Regions from separate parts of the Streptomyces sp. NPDC031418 genome, predicted to be linked through region 2. Evidence: riboswitches for the same ligand, from Rfam matches in the RefSeq annotation. Region 2 holds a riboswitch; the other holds the start of a gene.
The links. A riboswitch is a leader RNA that binds a small molecule or an ion and turns the genes downstream of it on or off. The one in region 2 is predicted to bind cyclic di-AMP.
Positions count from the first base shown of each region.

Region 1: it holds a riboswitch for cyclic di-AMP, as region 2 does, so the genes downstream of both, ACZ5CZ_RS12755 (transglycosylase SLT domain-containing protein) here and ACZ5CZ_RS26950 (transglycosylase family protein) in region 2, are expected to answer to the same signal.

Region 1 is NZ_JBVIJC010000008.1:13,390-21,152, forward strand. It holds gene ACZ5CZ_RS12750 (polyprenyl synthetase family protein) at 57-1,067, opposite strand; cyclic di-AMP (ydaO/yuaA leader) riboswitch at 1,600-1,779, shown strand; gene ACZ5CZ_RS12755 (transglycosylase SLT domain-containing protein) at 1,785-2,273, shown strand; gene ACZ5CZ_RS12760 (HAD family hydrolase) at 2,309-3,121, opposite strand; gene ACZ5CZ_RS12765 (FAD-dependent oxidoreductase) at 3,242-4,444, opposite strand; gene ACZ5CZ_RS12770 (carboxylate--amine ligase) at 4,491-5,735, opposite strand; gene fahA (fumarylacetoacetase) at 6,050-7,267, shown strand; gene ACZ5CZ_RS12780 (M56 family metallopeptidase) at 7,429-7,763, shown strand, end outside.
Region 2 is NZ_JBVIJC010000019.1:86,206-93,968, reverse strand. It holds gene ACZ5CZ_RS26975 (serine/threonine-protein kinase) at 1-771, shown strand, start outside; gene ACZ5CZ_RS26970 (SurA N-terminal domain-containing protein) at 941-1,594, shown strand; gene ACZ5CZ_RS26965 (nucleoside triphosphate pyrophosphohydrolase) at 1,729-2,754, shown strand; gene ACZ5CZ_RS26960 (cytochrome P450 family protein) at 2,858-4,174, shown strand; gene ACZ5CZ_RS26955 (transglycosylase family protein) at 4,353-5,480, shown strand; cyclic di-AMP (ydaO/yuaA leader) riboswitch at 5,663-5,835, shown strand; gene ACZ5CZ_RS26950 (transglycosylase family protein) at 5,839-6,549, shown strand; gene eno (phosphopyruvate hydratase) at 6,963-7,763, shown strand, end outside.

The sequences.
Region 1 (7,763 bases), on a different contig from region 2:
GCCCAGGGCCCACACGGGGCCCGCACGGGGCCCGCAGGGCATCCGTCGAACGGGCGTCAGCCGGCCCGGTGGACCACCGCGTCGCACAGCTCCAGCAGCGCCACCTTGGCGTCGCACTCCCGCAGCGGCGACAGCGCGGCCCGCGCCTCCTCCGCGTACCGCACCGTGTCCCGGCGGGCCTGCTCCAGCGCGGGGTGGGCACGCAGCGCGGTCAGCACCTCGGCGTGCCGTGCGTCGTCGCTGAGGTCGGAGTCGAGCAGCTCGCACAGCGCGATGTCCTCGGGCAGACCCAGCCGGGCCGCCCGCTCGCGCAGCCGGAGCACGGGGAGGGTCGGGATGCCCTCGCGCAGGTCGGTGCCCGGGGTCTTGCCGGACTCGTGCGAGTCGGAGGCGATGTCCAGGACGTCGTCGGCGAGCTGGAAGGCGACCCCGAGCCGCTCGCCGTACTGGGTGAGGACGTCGACGACCGTCTCGTCGGCGCCGGACATCATCGCGCCGAACCGGCAGGAGACCGCCACCAGCGAGCCCGTCTTGCCGGCGAGCACGTCCAGGTAGTGCTCGACCGGGTCACGGCCGTCCGAGGGACCGGCGGTCTCCAGGATCTGGCCGGTGACCAGCCGTTCGAACGCGAGGGCCTGGACCCGGACCGCCTCGGGGCCCAGGTCGGCGAGGATCTGGGAGGCCCGGGCGAAGAGGAAGTCGCCGGTGAGGACCGCGACGGAGTTGCCCCAGCGGGTGTTGGCGCTGTCCACGCCGCGCCGCACGGCGGCCTCGTCCATGACGTCGTCGTGGTACAGCGTGGCCAGATGGGTCAGCTCGACGACGACGGCCGACGGCACCACGCCCGGGGCGTAGGGGTCGCCGAACTGCGCCGCGAGCATGACGAGCAGTGGCCTGAACCGCTTCCCGCCGGCCCGTACGAGGTGCTGTGCGGCCTCCGTGATGAACGGAACCTCGCTCTTGGTGGCCTCGAGCAAGCCTTCCTCGACAGCCGTCAATCCGGCCTGGACATCGGCTTCCAGAGCCTGGTCCCGCACGCTCAGCCCGAACGGCCCGACGACGGTCACGAGGGGTCTCCTGTCTGCTGGTGTCTGCTGGCGATTACACGGTTTGTCGATAGGTCGCTGCCATCACTCGAGTCAGCGTATCCGGTCCTGTTTCGATCACCGATAGCGCCCACCGGTCCAGCCCGGTCGACATCGGATCATGATCACTAAGGTTCCGATCGGATGGTAAGAACGGACATCTATCGACTTAACAGAACTCCGAGCGCCTTGTCGCGCCGCGCGGGCAACTCCATTACATCCATTACACCCATTAGATCCAATGGGTACCTTGAATCCCTCATGTCCGTTTTGGAATGACTTGCTATTCCGTGAATTGGGTCACGCGGCCACTCCCGGGCACCCCTCCCCCGCAGGCCCGCTTCCTCCTTGCCCTGCAAGCGAGTTGAGCATTGGCAACCGCAAAGGATCAAGTACCCCATATGGCGCAGACCAAGGTCAAATAGTGCGTTGTGTGAATCCAGTACTTGTTCCCGACATGTGCTCTCGCATACGTTCCGGGCCGTCGGGCGGACGCCGAATCCTGCCGCCGCCCGCATACCCATCCACGAACCCATTCGTACGGCAGGAGCGGGGGACCCAGGTAAGCCGCCGGACCGGAAGGCACACGCCGCACCGGCCCGGCTAGGGGTGAAGCCATGCCTCCTCCAGGGCACGGCCGGGCACCTCCCCGCCCGAACCCGACAGCTCACCTCGCAGGCGCCGGAGAGGAACGCCCCCATGTCTGCTGCCGCTCAGCCCCGCCGTCCCCGCACCAACCGCCTCGTCCGCGCGCTCGCCGTCGCCGGCACCGGCGTCGCCGTCCTCGCCCTGCCGCTCATCGGCGCCACCACCGCGTCCGCCGCCACCGGCACGACCGCCACGGCCTCCACCACGCTCGCCGGGTACCCGAACAACCTCGACGGCTGGATCCGCGAGTCGCTCGCGATCATGGCCCAGAAGGGCATCCCGGGCACCTACAACGGCATCTACCGCAATGTCATGCGGGAGTCCTCCGGCAACCCGAACGCCATCAACCTCTGGGACTCCAACGCCGCCGCGGGCATCCCCTCCAAGGGCCTGCTCCAGGTCATCGACCCGACCTTCCAGGCCTACCACGTGGCCGGCACCTCCTTCGACCCCTACGACCCGGTCGCGAACATCACGGCCGCCTGCAACTACGCCGCCGCGCGGTACGGGTCCATCGACAACGTCTTCGGCGCGTACTGAGGTCCCCGACCGGCCGGTGCCTACTGAAGAACCGGTCAGTCGGTAGGGAAGAGTCTTTCGAGGACGACGGCGATGCCGTCGTCCTCGTTCGACAGGGTGACCTCGTCGGCCACCGCCTTCAGTTCCGGATGCGCGTTGGCCATGGCGACCCCGTGCCCGGCCCACTCGAACATCGGGACGTCGTTGGGCATGTCCCCGAACGCCAGCGCCCGGTCGGCGCCGGTGCCGAGCCGCTCGGCGGCCAGCGCCAGCCCGGTCGCCTTGGTCACCCCGCGCGGCTGGAGCTCCACCATCCCCGGGCCCGACATGGTGACCGTCGCCAGCGACCCCACCACCGCGCGCGCGGTGGCCGCCAGTTCGTCGTCCGACAGGGTGGCGTGGCGCAGCAGCACCTTGCTGATGGGCGCGCACCACAGGTCGTCGCGCCGGCCGACCCGGACGGCGGGCAGGGCCGGATGCGGCATCCGGTACCCGGGCTCGATGAGCGTGAGCCCGTCCACCCCGTCCTGGTCGACGGCGGCGAAGACCTGTCCCACCTCCGCCTCGATCTTGCCGAGCGCCGTCTCGGCCAGCTCCCGGTCCAGCCGGACCGACCACACCAGACGGCCGGCCCCGGCGTCGTAGACCTGCGCGCCCTGCCCGCATACCGCGAGCCCCGTGCAGCCGAGCACGGCCAGCAGGGGCCGTACCCGCGGGGCCGGGCGGCCCGTGACCACCAGATGCCGGGCACCGGCCCGCGCCGCCCGCGCGAGCGCGGCGAGCGACCGGTCGGAGACGGTGTCGTCACCGCGCAGCAGGGTTCCGTCCAGGTCGGTGGCGATGAGTGAATATGCGGGGGAGGGTGCCATGATCAGAGAATACGGACACCACGCCCCGCCGACTCATCTGTCACAGCGCGCACTTGTGTGCTGATCACCCCCAACTGGTGTGTGTCTTCCCGCTGATGACGCCCCGCGTCGGCCCGGAGCTCAGCCGTGGGCCGCGGCCAGGTGCTTCGCCAGGCGCGGGGAGGCGAAGTCCGTACCGCACACGAAGCGCATCACCGGTCCGTACGACGACGCCGCCGGCAGGCCGGTGAAGTACAGGCCGGGTACGGAGGAGACGAAGCCGGCACCGAGCTTGGGCGTGCCCCGGCTGAGCGCGAGCCGGGTGCGCAGCTCATGGCCGAGGAAGTCCATCGCCGCGATGTCGACGCGGTAGCCGGTCGCGGCGATGACATGGTCGGCGGTGAGCCGCTCGGTACGGCCGCCGTGGGTGCGGACGGTGAGGACGGGGGTGCCGTCCGGCGCCTCGGCGCTCACCACCCGCTGCACCTCCTGCACCTGCACGGCACTCTCGAAGCGCTCGCGCAGCCACCAGGCGCCGAGCGGGCCGAGGACCCGCCGGACCAGGTAGTGGCGGGTGGGCTCGGGCAGGTGGCGGTAGGGCTGCGCGTGGTAGCTGAGCGCCCACAGCGACCAGGCGCGGCCGAACGGGGACTCGGGGCGCAGCTTCGGCTGGCCCCAGGGCGGGGCGCCGAAGGCGACCCGGCCGCGGCCGCGCGCGACCACGCGCACGCGTGCGCCCGCCTCGGCGGCGAGCGCCGCCGTCTCCAGCGCGGACTGGCCGGCGCCGATCACGATCAGCTCCTTGCCGGCGAAGCGGCCGAGGTCGTGGTGCTGGGAGCTGTGCGAGACCGGGCCCGCCGGGGCGGGGCCGTCGGCCGCCGCACCGGCCAGTTCCGCGGGCAGATGCGCCAGCCCGGACAGGCCGGTGGCGACGACGACCGCGCGCGCGGTGAACAACTCCCCCGAGTCCAGCTTCAGTTCGAAGCCGCCGCTCCTGTCCCGGTCCACCGAGACGACCCGCACCCGCTCCAGGTCGGGGACCAGCCGCTGCTGGAACCACTCGCCATAGGCGATGAACGTCTCCGCCGGGATGATGTCCTCGTCGGTCACCAGGCGGCGGATCCCGGCCGCGTCGCAGTAGTCGCCCAGGGTGTGGCCGGACTGCGGGCAGTGGAAGCTGGAGGCGGCGGGGGTCGATTTCAGGAGCATGCCCTCGGGCATGTGGTCACGCCAGCTGACCATGGGGTCGCCGAAGATCCGGGCGGGGATGCCGCGCGCCCGTAGATGGGCGGCGGTGGACAGGCCGAACGGCCCTGCCCCGATGACTGCAACCGGTCGCATCACGAAGTCCCTCCCCAGGACGCGGTGCGCCACCCCTCGGTGGCCTTGCCTACTTCGTGGAGGTGCTGCTGCCGCGGCGGTTGGTCCGCCACAGCTGATAGAGGTGCTTCGCGCCCGGGCGCACGAAGCGGGCGAGCATCGTGAGGAACGGCAGCGGGTCGTCACCCGCGAACCAGGCCAGTTCGGTCCCGCTCGCCCTCGCCGGTGCGTGCGGCGTCGTATAGCCGCTGCGGCGGTAGGCGAGGAGGGCGGGCAGGTCGATGTTCTCCACGATGTAACGGTGGCCGGCGCGCTGTTCCCCCTCCGGAACGGTGCGGCCGGTCAGGTCCAGGTGCATCGCGCGGACGACGTCCACCCCCGACTCGCTCTCGAAGAGCCGGAACTGGGCGCCCATGCGCGGGTTGAAGTCGAGGAGCTTGTACTGTCCGTCGCGCCGGTCGAAGCGCAGGTCGAGGTCGATGATGCCGCTGAAGCCGATCTGTTTGATGAAACGGGCCGCGAGGTCGGAGAGTTCCGGGTTGTCGACGACGTACGCGGTCGCCGTCATGCCCGCGTGCGGCGGCCAGGAGCGGACCTTCACCCCGGTGAACAGCGCGAGCGGGGCGGAGTCCCGGTCGAAGCAGGCGTGCACGATCCAGTCCTCGGCCTCCTCGCGCGGCAGATACTCCTGGAGGACCACGCCGGGGTCGTCGCCCCAGTCGCGGGCGAGGCCGAGCAGGCCCGCGCGGGTGGCGATCCGCGTGGTGCCGTACACGGCGGGGCGTTCGCGCCGGACGAACGCCTCGCGGTTCTTGGCCACCACCGGGAAGCGGGCCGTGTCGGCGAAGGCGGCGATGTCGTCGTACGAGCGCGGGAACGCGGTCCGCGGGCTCGCGACACCGTGTTCCACGCACAGTTCGTGCAGTCCCTGTTTGCTGGCGAGCCGGCGGGGCAGCGCGGGGTCCACGCGCGGGAAGAGGAAGGAGCCGGCCAGCTCGTGCTGGTGCTCGGCGATCAGTACGGCGGCCTCCTCGTCCGTCGGGACCAGCACCGCCGGGCGGCCGATCCGGCGGCCGATGCGCAGCAGGCCCTCGACCAGGTGGCCGGGGTCCTCCGCGCCCGTCGTCGGCCAGACGAACGCCTTCTTCAGATAGCGCGAGGCGGCGGCCGGCGTGTACGCGTCCTCGGTGACGGCGTACATGGGCACCCCCAGCCGGCCCAGGCTGCGGATGGCCCCCACACCGCCGTGGTGCAGCGGATAGTCGCCGAACTTGACGATCAGTCCCGGCACGTCACGGTCGACCTCGAACGGCATGCCGACGGCGGTCTTGGCCACGGGTCCCCCCACGTGTCCCCCCAATGGAACGGACCCACCCCGTCCGTGTCCCAAAGGACGCTAAGCCGGAATTGCCCGCTCCGACAAGGGTCATTCGGACATTGCGAACTCTTTAGACATTGTGCGAGCAACCTTTCGAGCGATGCGCCGAGCGTCGTACCGAGGGCGGATGCCCACGCCGTGCCGGGAGGCCTGCGGCACTGCCCAAGACACGCCACCCGGCCGTAACGTGTGGCGCAACCACATGGAACGCATCGCCATGCATGGCGCGGATGAGAGTGAGGCAGCACCACATGCCCCCCTTCGACGTCCCCGAGGGCGACCCCTTCGGCCCGCACAACCTTCCCTATGGCGTGTTCTCGCCCTCCGGCAGCACGGAGCGCAGGGTCGGTGTCCGGCTCGGGGACCACGTCCTCGACGCGGGCGCCGCGGCCGCCGCGCTCGGCTCGCCGTACCACTCCCTGCTCGCCCGTCCCACCCTTAACCCGCTGCTGGCCGCCGGCCGCACCACCTGGTCGGACGTACGGCGCGCCCTCACCTCCTGGATCACGGACCCCGTCCACCAGGAGGCGATCGAGCCGCTGTTCCACCCGCTGTCCGAGGTCACCCTGCACCTGCCCGTCGAGGTGGCGGACTACGTCGACTTCTACGCCTCGGAGAACCACGCCAGGAACGTCGGCCAAATCTTCCGCCCGGACGCCGAGGACTCCCTCACGCCCAACTGGAAGCACCTCCCGATCGGCTACCACGGCCGCTCCGGCACCATCGTCGTCTCGGACACGGACGTCGTACGGCCCTCCGGGCAGCGCAAGGGTCCCGGCGACCCGGCACCCGTCTTCGGGCCGTCGGTCCGGCTGGACATCGAGGCCGAGGTCGGGTTCGTCGTGGGCGTGCCCTCCGAGCTGGGCCGGCCGGTCGCACTGGCCGACTTCGAGGACCACGTCTTCGGCCTCTGCCTGCTGAACGACTGGTCCGCGCGGGACATCCAGGCCTGGGAGTACGTCCCGCTCGGCCCGTTCCTCGGCAAGTCCTTCGCGACCTCCGTGTCGGCGTGGATCACCCCGCTGGAGGCGCTGGAACACGCGCGCGTGGCACCGCCGGAGCGCACGCACCCCCTGCTGCCCTACCTGGACGACTCGGCGCCCGGCATCGAGCCCGGCGGCTACGACCTGCGGATGTCCGTCTCGATCAACGGCCATGTCGTCTCCGAACCCCCCTTCTCCACCATGTACTGGACCGCGGCCCAGCAGCTGGCCCACATGACGGTCAACGGCGCCTCGCTGCGCACCGGCGACCTGTACGGCTCCGGCACGGTCAGCGGGCCCGAGGAGCGCCAGCGCGGCTCCCTGCTGGAACTGACCTGGAACGGCCGCGACCCCCTCGAACTCCCCGACGGCAAGCGGGCGTTCCTGGAGGATGGCGATGTGGTGACCCTGTCCGCATGGGCCCCGGGCCCGGACGGCACCCGGGTGGGCCTCGGCGAGGTCACCGGGCGGATCGTGGCGGGCTGAGGCACCGGCCGGCCCGGGGGCTGCGGCGGTTCGTCCCGGGCACCTGACGTGTGCCGCGTGTCCCGTCATACTGACGGGACACGCACCACCCAGCGGCGCGCGTCCCCGCGCGCCGCCGCCGATATCCGCACACCTCTCCGACCAGGAACCGGAGCCCCGGCATGACCGTCTGCCTGCTCCTGCTGAGTGTCGTCGCGCTGACGGCGGCCGTCCCGGCACCGCGCGCGCTGACCCGCGCCGGCTGGCCCGAGCGGGAACCCGTGGTCGCGTTGTGGGTGTGGCAGTGCCTGGTCGCCACCGTCCTGCTGTGCTGTCTGACGGCACTGGTGCTGGGCGCGGCGGCCGTCTTCCACACCGTCCGCGACCGGGTGTTCGCGCCGGCGCCGCCCTCCGTCACCGCCGCCTACGACCTCTCCGCCGCCCCGGTGTGGGCCGCCGCGCTGACCGTCCTGCTGGCCTGCGGGGCCGCCTGGACGACCGCGATGCTCGCCCGGGA
Region 2 (7,763 bases):
CTCGCCAAGGACCCGCAGCACCGGCCGGCGTCCGCGCAGGAGGTGTACGAGGACCTGGAGCGGCTGCTGCCCGCGCGCGGGACCCCCACCGGGGCGCCGCTGGACCCCACCCGCCCCTTCCTGCGCCCGCACGCCCCCTGGCCGGACCGTGCGCGGACCCCCGCGCCGCAGCCCGCCCCGGTGGCCCCGGCGCCCGCGGCGGCCGGCAAGCCCGATGTCGCCGCCGCCGTGGACGAGGTCAAGCGGCTGCTGGGGGAGGGGCGCATCACCCAGGCCGTGGACATCCTGGGCGCGATCCTGCCCGCCGCCGCCGAACAGCACGGCGAGCACTCCCCGGTCGTCCGCACGCTGCGCAAGCAGTACGCCGCGACGCTCATGGACGACGGCCAGTACCGGCGCGCACTGCCCGAACTGCGCCGGCTCGCCGACGAACGCGCCGCCGAGGCCGGCCAGGCCGACCCGCAGTCGCTGCGCTTCCGCTACGAGGCCGCGCAGTGCCTGGAGCAGCTGGGCGAGCCGGCGGCGGCGCTCGCCGAGTACCGCGCGCTGCTGCCGTACTACGAGAACCAGTACGTCTCCGGTGATCCGCAGCTCGCCCACGAGGTCCGGCGCCGCATCGGCCATCTGCTGCTCGCCCTCGGCGACCGGCCCTCGGCGCACGAGACGCTCGCGCGCCTGCTGATGGACGTGGAGCGCCTCCAGGGCCCCGCCCACCCGCTGGCCGCGGACATCCGCCGCACCCTCCAGTGGCTCGGACAGGTGCGCGGCTAGTTCCGGCCTCCGCGGGTGGTGCGGCTGGTTCCAGCCTTCTCGGGCGATTCGGTGCCCGAAGTCGTGGTGAATCGTTGGTCGAATGGGTTGGCCGGAGCAGTGCCGCTGCCTACCATCGATCACCGCAAGACTTTGTGCACCGTCGCACAATCTCCCCTTGGAGGTTTCCTTGCACCGCCGCCGTCGCACCGCGCTCGTCCTCACCGCCGCGATCGCCGCCGCGGCGCCCCTCCTGACCGCCTGCGGAAACGATGCGCATCCGGGCGCGGCCGCCGTCGTCGGAGGACAGCGGATCACCGTCGCCCAGCTGGAGAGCCGCGTCAACGAGGTCCGCCGGGCACAGCGGGCCGCGGTGCCGGACGAGAGCCAGTACCAGCAGGTTCTCGCCTCCACCAGCAGCCTCACCCGGGACACCCTGCACAACATGGTGCTCGACCGGGTGCTGCACCGGGCCGCGCAGGACGAGGGCGTCACGGTCACCCCCAAGGAGCTCCAGCAGCTGCGCACCGGGCTGGAGCAGCAGGCGGGCGGCGCCAAGGGGCTGGAGACGGCCTGGCTCCAGAAGTACGGCATCGCGCCGGCCCGTCTCGACGACAATCTGCGGCTCCGGCTGGAGGCGCAGAAGCTCGGCGCCAAGCTCGGCACCGACGCCTCCCAGCCCGCCTTCTGGAAGGCCCTGGCCAAGGCGTCCGCGGAACTCCACGTCGACCTCAACCCGCGCTACGGCGCCTGGGACGTGCAGAAGAGCAGCCGGGTGGACGCGAAGACGCCCTGGGTGCGGGAGGTCACCGAGGTGTCGGGCGGACAGCCGCTCACGGCGTAGGACGCGGCCGAGGAGCCGCGGAGGAGCCGCGGAGGAGCCGCGGAGGACCACCAGCCGGTCATACGATCACAGGATCCCTTCGCCCTGTGGATAACCGGATCCGCTCGGGTTCCGCGGTGGGTTACGTTCGGATCGTGAACGAATCCATCCGCGAAGCCACCGGCACCGGCCCCGCCGCCGACCCCGCGGGGTCCGCCGGCCCCGGTCGCGTCGTCCTGCTCACCACCAGCCACCGGGTCGCCCCCGGCCTGCTGTCCTGGCCCGCCTGGCAGGCCCTGCACGCCGCCGACGCCGTGCTCTGCGCGGACGGCGCGCATCCGCAGCTGCCCTATCTGCGGGAGGCCGGGATAGCGGTGGCCGAGGCCGCCCCCACCGCACAGGAGCTGGTCGACGCCTGTGCGGGTGGGCGGACGGTGGTGGTCGTGGCGACCGGCGAGGGCGAGCCCGCGCTCACCGACGGCCTGGCCCGGCTGGCCGGCTCCGGCCGTGTCGCCATGCCGGAGCTGGAGCTGCTGCCCGCCTCCTACGACCTGCCGGGCGCGCGCGTGCTCGACCTCGTCCAGGTGATGGACCAGATCCGGGCCGAGTGCCCGTGGTCCTCCCGGCAGACCCACGAGGGCCTGGCCAAGCACGGCATCGAGGAGATGTACGAGCTGGTCGAGGCGATCGAGGCCGGGGACCGGGTGGAGCTGCGCGAGGAGCTGGGCGACGTGCTGCTCCAGGTGGTCTTCCACTCCCGGATCGCCGAGGAGCACCCGGACGCGCCGTTCTCCATCGACGACGTGGCCGGCGGCATCGTCGCCAAGCTGATCCACCGCCACCCGCATGTCTTCGGCGACGAGAAGGCCGAGACCCCGGAGGACGTCAAGGCGCACTGGCTGCGCACCAAGGCCGAGGAGAAGCAGCGCGACTCGGTCACCGAGGGCGTCCCGCTCGGCCAGCCCGGCCTGGCCCTCGCCGCCAAGCTCGCCTCCCGCGCCCGCACGGCCGGCCTGGACGTCCCGCTGCCCACGGGCGAGGGCGTCGGCTATGAACTCCTCGCCCTGGCCGCCCACGCCGAGGCGAACGGCACCGACCCGGAGGCGGCCCTGCGCGCGGCGGCCCGCGTCTACCGCGACGCGATACGGGCGGCGGAGGGACTGCCGGAGGAGAAGGCGTAACAGGCACGAGAAGGTGCAACAAGGGGAGAAGGCGTACCAGGGGAGAAGGCGTCACAAGGGGGAGGCGCGAGGGGAAGGGGGCGCAGCCGGATACCGTCGAGAGGTGACCGAGCTGCCCCACCCCCCGACCACCCCCGACGCCACCCCCGGCACCCCCGGACCCGTCCCCCCTCCCGCCCCTCCCGCCCTCTTCAGCTGGGAGTTCGCCGCCGACCCCTACCCCGCCTACGCGTGGCTGCGGGAGCACGCGCCGGTGCGGTGGACCCGGTTGCCCAGCGGGGTCGAGGCCTGGCTGGTCACCCGGTACGCCGATGCCAAGCAGGCCCTCGCCGACCAGCGGCTCAGCAAGAACCCGGCGCACCACGACGAGCCCGCGCACGCCAAGGGGAAGACCGGTATCCCCGGGGAGCGCAAGGCCGAGCTGATGACGCACCTGCTGAACATCGACCCGCCGGACCACACGCGGCTGCGCCGGCTGGTGAGCAAGGCGTTCACGCCCCGCCGGGTCGCCGAGTTCGCGCCCCGGGTGCAGGAGCTGACCGACCGCCTCATCGACGGGTTCGCGGCCCGGGGCTCGGCCGACCTCATCCACGAGTTCGCCTTCCCGCTGCCCATCTACGCCATCTGTGACCTGCTCGGTGTCCCGCGCGAGGACCAGGACGACTTCCGGGACTGGGCGGGGATGATGATCCGGCACGGCGGCGGACCCCGGGGCGGGGTCGCGCGGTCCGTCAAGAAGATGCGCGGCTACCTCGCCGAGCTGATCCACAAGAAGCGCGCGGCGCTGCCCGCGGAGCCGGTGCCCGGCGAGGACCTCATCTCCGGTCTCATCCGCGCCTCCGACCACGGCGAGCACCTCACCGAGAACGAGGCCGCGGCGATGGCGTTCATCCTGCTGTTCGCCGGTTTCGAGACGACCGTCAACCTCATCGGCAACGGCACCTACGCGCTGCTCACCCACCCCGGCCAGCGGACCCGGCTCCAGGCGTCCCTGGCCCGCGGCGAACGGGACCTGCTGGAGACCGGTGTCGAGGAGCTGCTGCGCTTCGACGGCCCGGTGGAGCTGGCCACCTGGCGGTTCGCGACCGAGCCGCTGACCATCGGCGGCCAGGACATCGCCCCCGGCGACCCGGTGCTCGTGGTGCTCGCCGCCGCCGACCGGGACCCGGAGCGGTTCGCCGACCCGGACGTGCTGGACCTCGGCCGACGGGACAACCAGCACCTCGGCTACGGCCACGGCATCCACTACTGCCTGGGCGCCCCGCTCGCCCGGCTGGAGGGCCAGAGCGCGCTCGCCACGCTGTTCACCCGCCTGCCCGACCTGCGGCTCGCGGCCGATCCGGCCGAGCTGCGCTGGCGCGGCGGGCTCATCATGCGGGGCCTGCGCACCCTGCCGGTGGAGTTCACGCCGCGCGCCTGAACACCGGCCGACCCGATACCCCGCGGGGCGAGGTGACACACCATCAGCTCTGTGATCTTCACGTGATCTGCGCGGCATGAACTTGTGACAAGTGATCGTTGCCGATACGTTCACCCATCAGCGTGGCGCCCCGCACCAACCGCCACGCCGCTCCTGTTGTCGCACGAAAGGCTTCCGCATGCTCTCCGGGAACGGTCGTCACCGTCGCCCCCGTCAGGCTCCGGCCCTCCTCGTCGCGGCCGGAGTGACCGGCTCCGCCATCGCGATCCCGCTCCTCGGCGCCGCGAGCGCCAACGCGGCCGACGGAACCACCTGGGACAAGGTCGCCGAGTGCGAGAGCGGCGGCTCCTGGAGCGCGAACACCGGCAACGGGTACTACGGCGGTCTCCAGATATCCCAGGACGACTGGGCCAAATACGGCGGCACGCGCTACGCCAGCAGCCCCGACCAGGCGAGCCGTTCGCAGCAGATCGCGGTCGCCGAGAAGATCCTCGCCGACAAGGGCACCACGCCCTGGGCCACCTGCGCCCTGCTGTCCGGGCTGACCGCGAACTCCGGCTCGGTGGACGTCGACACGGGCGTCGGCGGCTCCGGTGGCTCCGGCGGCACGGGTGACGCGTCCGGTTCCACGGACAGCTCCGGTTCGTCCGGCTCGTCGGATTCGGGTACGTCGTCCGACCCGACGACGGGCTCGACGGGCTCGACCGGTTCGGCGGACTCGACGGGCTCGGCTTCCGGTTCCGGCACGGACAGCGGCACCGGCTCCGGCGGCGCCGGCTCCTCCGGCCCCTCCACCTCGACCCAGGACCCCGCCTCGACCCCCTCCTCGGGTACGGGCAAGGGTTCCGGCGCGCACCACGGCAAGGCGCACGGCTCCACCCCGAGCGGCACCCCGAAGCCGGGCACCTCCGCGCCGACCGGCAGCCAGAACCCCAAGGAAAGCGACACTTCCACCCCGGACGCGCCGGAAGCGGACGATCCGGACCCGACCCAGCAGAGCGCCGGCTCCTGGAGCCTGGTGGACACCGGTTCGCTCGGCAGTGGCGGGCGTCACCGTGGGGACAGTGCGGACGAAAGCGTGACAAACGATCAGAACGACGCCGCTTCGGGCCGCCATGCCTCCCGTCGGCCGGAGACTTACACCGTGCGCGCGGGGGACTCTCTCACCTCCATTGCGGACTCCCTTGGGGTCGACGGCGGATGGCATGCCCTCTACGCCGAGAACCAGAAGTCCATCGGGTCCGACCCGAACGACATCAGTGCCGGTCAGACGCTGAAAGTCGGTACCGAAACGGGCGTAAATTAGGGCCAGTTGACGCCCCGCTTGATCGCTAATGTCCGTTTTGGCGAAAGTGTGGGATGAGTCTCAGAAGCCCTGATCGTCTTTGAAATTCCGCCGATCGCGTGTCTACGGTCAGGACCGCTCGCCACCGCGAGCCCCGGCGGTCGCAACGCCGAATCCTGCCAGCGGCCACCCGGGAACAGTCGTCGCTTCGAGCGCCGCAGGCAGGAGCGGGGGAACCAAGGTAGGTGCCGTGACCGGCCGTTGAGGCCGGAACCGGCTTGGGGTGAAGCCGCGCCCCGCGCAAGCGGAGTGCGGCCGGGCAACTCAACCGGCCCGAACCCGACAGCTCACCTCGCAGGCGTCGGTGAGGGGATGATCCATGCTGTTTTCCGGCAAGGGCAAGCACCGTCGTCCGTCCAAGGCCGTCCGCGCCGTCGCACTCGCCGGTGTCGCCGGTGCCGCCGTCGCCGCCCCGCTGATGGCGGCCGGCAACGCCTCCGCCGCCACCGCCTCCCAGTGGGACGCCGTCGCCCAGTGCGAGTCCGGCGGCAACTGGGCCATCAACACCGGCAACGGCTTCTACGGCGGTCTCCAGTTCTCCGCCTCCACCTGGGCCGCGTACGGCGGCACCGCCTACGCCTCGACCGCCGACAAGGCCAGCAAGGCGCAGCAGATCTCCGTCGCCGAGAAGGTCCTCGCCGCGCAGGGCAAGGGCGCCTGGCCGGTCTGCGGCACGGGCCTGACGAGCACGCCGTACAACGGCTCCGCCCCGGCCGGCGGCTCCACGACCAAGAGCACCGGCTCCACGACCAAGAGCACCGGCACCACCAGCCGCTCCACCGACGGGCAGGCCGCCACCCGCTCCACCCAGCGCACCACCCCGTCCCCGAGCAAGACCGTGACCACGCCGACCGGCAAGAAGGTCAAGAAGGGCGACGGCGAGTACAAGGTCGTCGCGGGCGACACCCTCAGCACCATCGCCGAGAAGCACCACGTCCAGGGCGGCTGGAAGAAGCTGTTCGACCTGAACAAGGACATCGTCACGGACGCCGACCTGATCTACCCGGGCCAGCAGCTGCACCTGAAGTGACCCGCGGCCCCGCGCAGAGCCACAGCGCCCTCACCACCGGGCCCCCCACACTCGTCGCCGAGTGAAGCCCCGGTGAGGGCCGACCCCCCGTCCCCGCGGGCCCCCCGCCCCGGCGCGTTCTCCCCCGTACGCGCCGGGGCGGGGCTTTTCCATGACCGGCCCTCGGCCACTCCGGGCCGGCCCGGCTCTTTGCCGAGCCGTCGTCCTCTTTGCCGAGCCGTCGTCCGCTGTTCTTCCGCACCCCCCTTTGTTCCGACGGTGAACAATGGGTACCGTCTGCGTGTCCTTCCCCGTCCACGGGCCGGTCGGTCGGCTGGCCGATGGCCCTGGGGCGGTTAGGCTCTAGTCGCAAGGCACAGCCGTAAGGCAGACCGCCCCGCACTTCCAGCGTCACATCCAAGAAGGAGATGCTCGTGCCGTCCATCGACGTCGTCGTAGCCCGGGAAATCCTGGACTCCCGAGGCAACCCCACGGTCGAGGTCGAGGTCGGCCTCGACGACGGCAGCACGGGTCGTGCCGCCGTCCCGTCCGGCGCCTCGACCGGCGCCTTCGAGGCCATCGAGCTCCGCGACGGCGACCCGAACCGCTACCTGGGCAAGGGTGTCGAGAAGGCCGTCCTGGCCGTCATCGAGCAGATCGGCCCCGAGCTGGTCGGCTACGACGCCACCGAGCAGCGCCTGATCGACCAGGCCATGTTCGACCTGGACGCCACCGACAACAAGGGCTCCCTCGGCGCCAACGCCATCCTCGGCGTCTCCCTCGCCGTCGCCCACGCCGCCTCCGAGGCCAGCGACCTCCCCCTCTTCCGCTACCTGGGCGGCCCGAACGCGCACCTGCTGCCGGTGCCGATGATGAACATCCTGAACGGCGGCTCGCACGCCGACTCCAACGTGGACATCCAGGAGTTCATGATCGCCCCGATCGGCGCGGAGTCCTTCTCCGAGGCCCTGCGCTGGGGTGCCGAGGTCTACCACACCCTGAAGAAGGTCCTGAAGAACAAGGGCCTGGCCACCGGCCTCGGCGACGAGGGCGGCTTCGCCCCGAACCTCGGCTCCAACCGTGAGGCCCTGGACCTCATCCTGGAGGCGATCAAGGAGGCCGGCTACACCCCCGGCGAGCAGATCGCCCTCGCCCTCGACGTGGCCGCGTCCGAGTTCTACAAGGACGGCTCCTACGTCTTCGAGGGCAAGAACCGCTCGGCCGCCGAGATGACC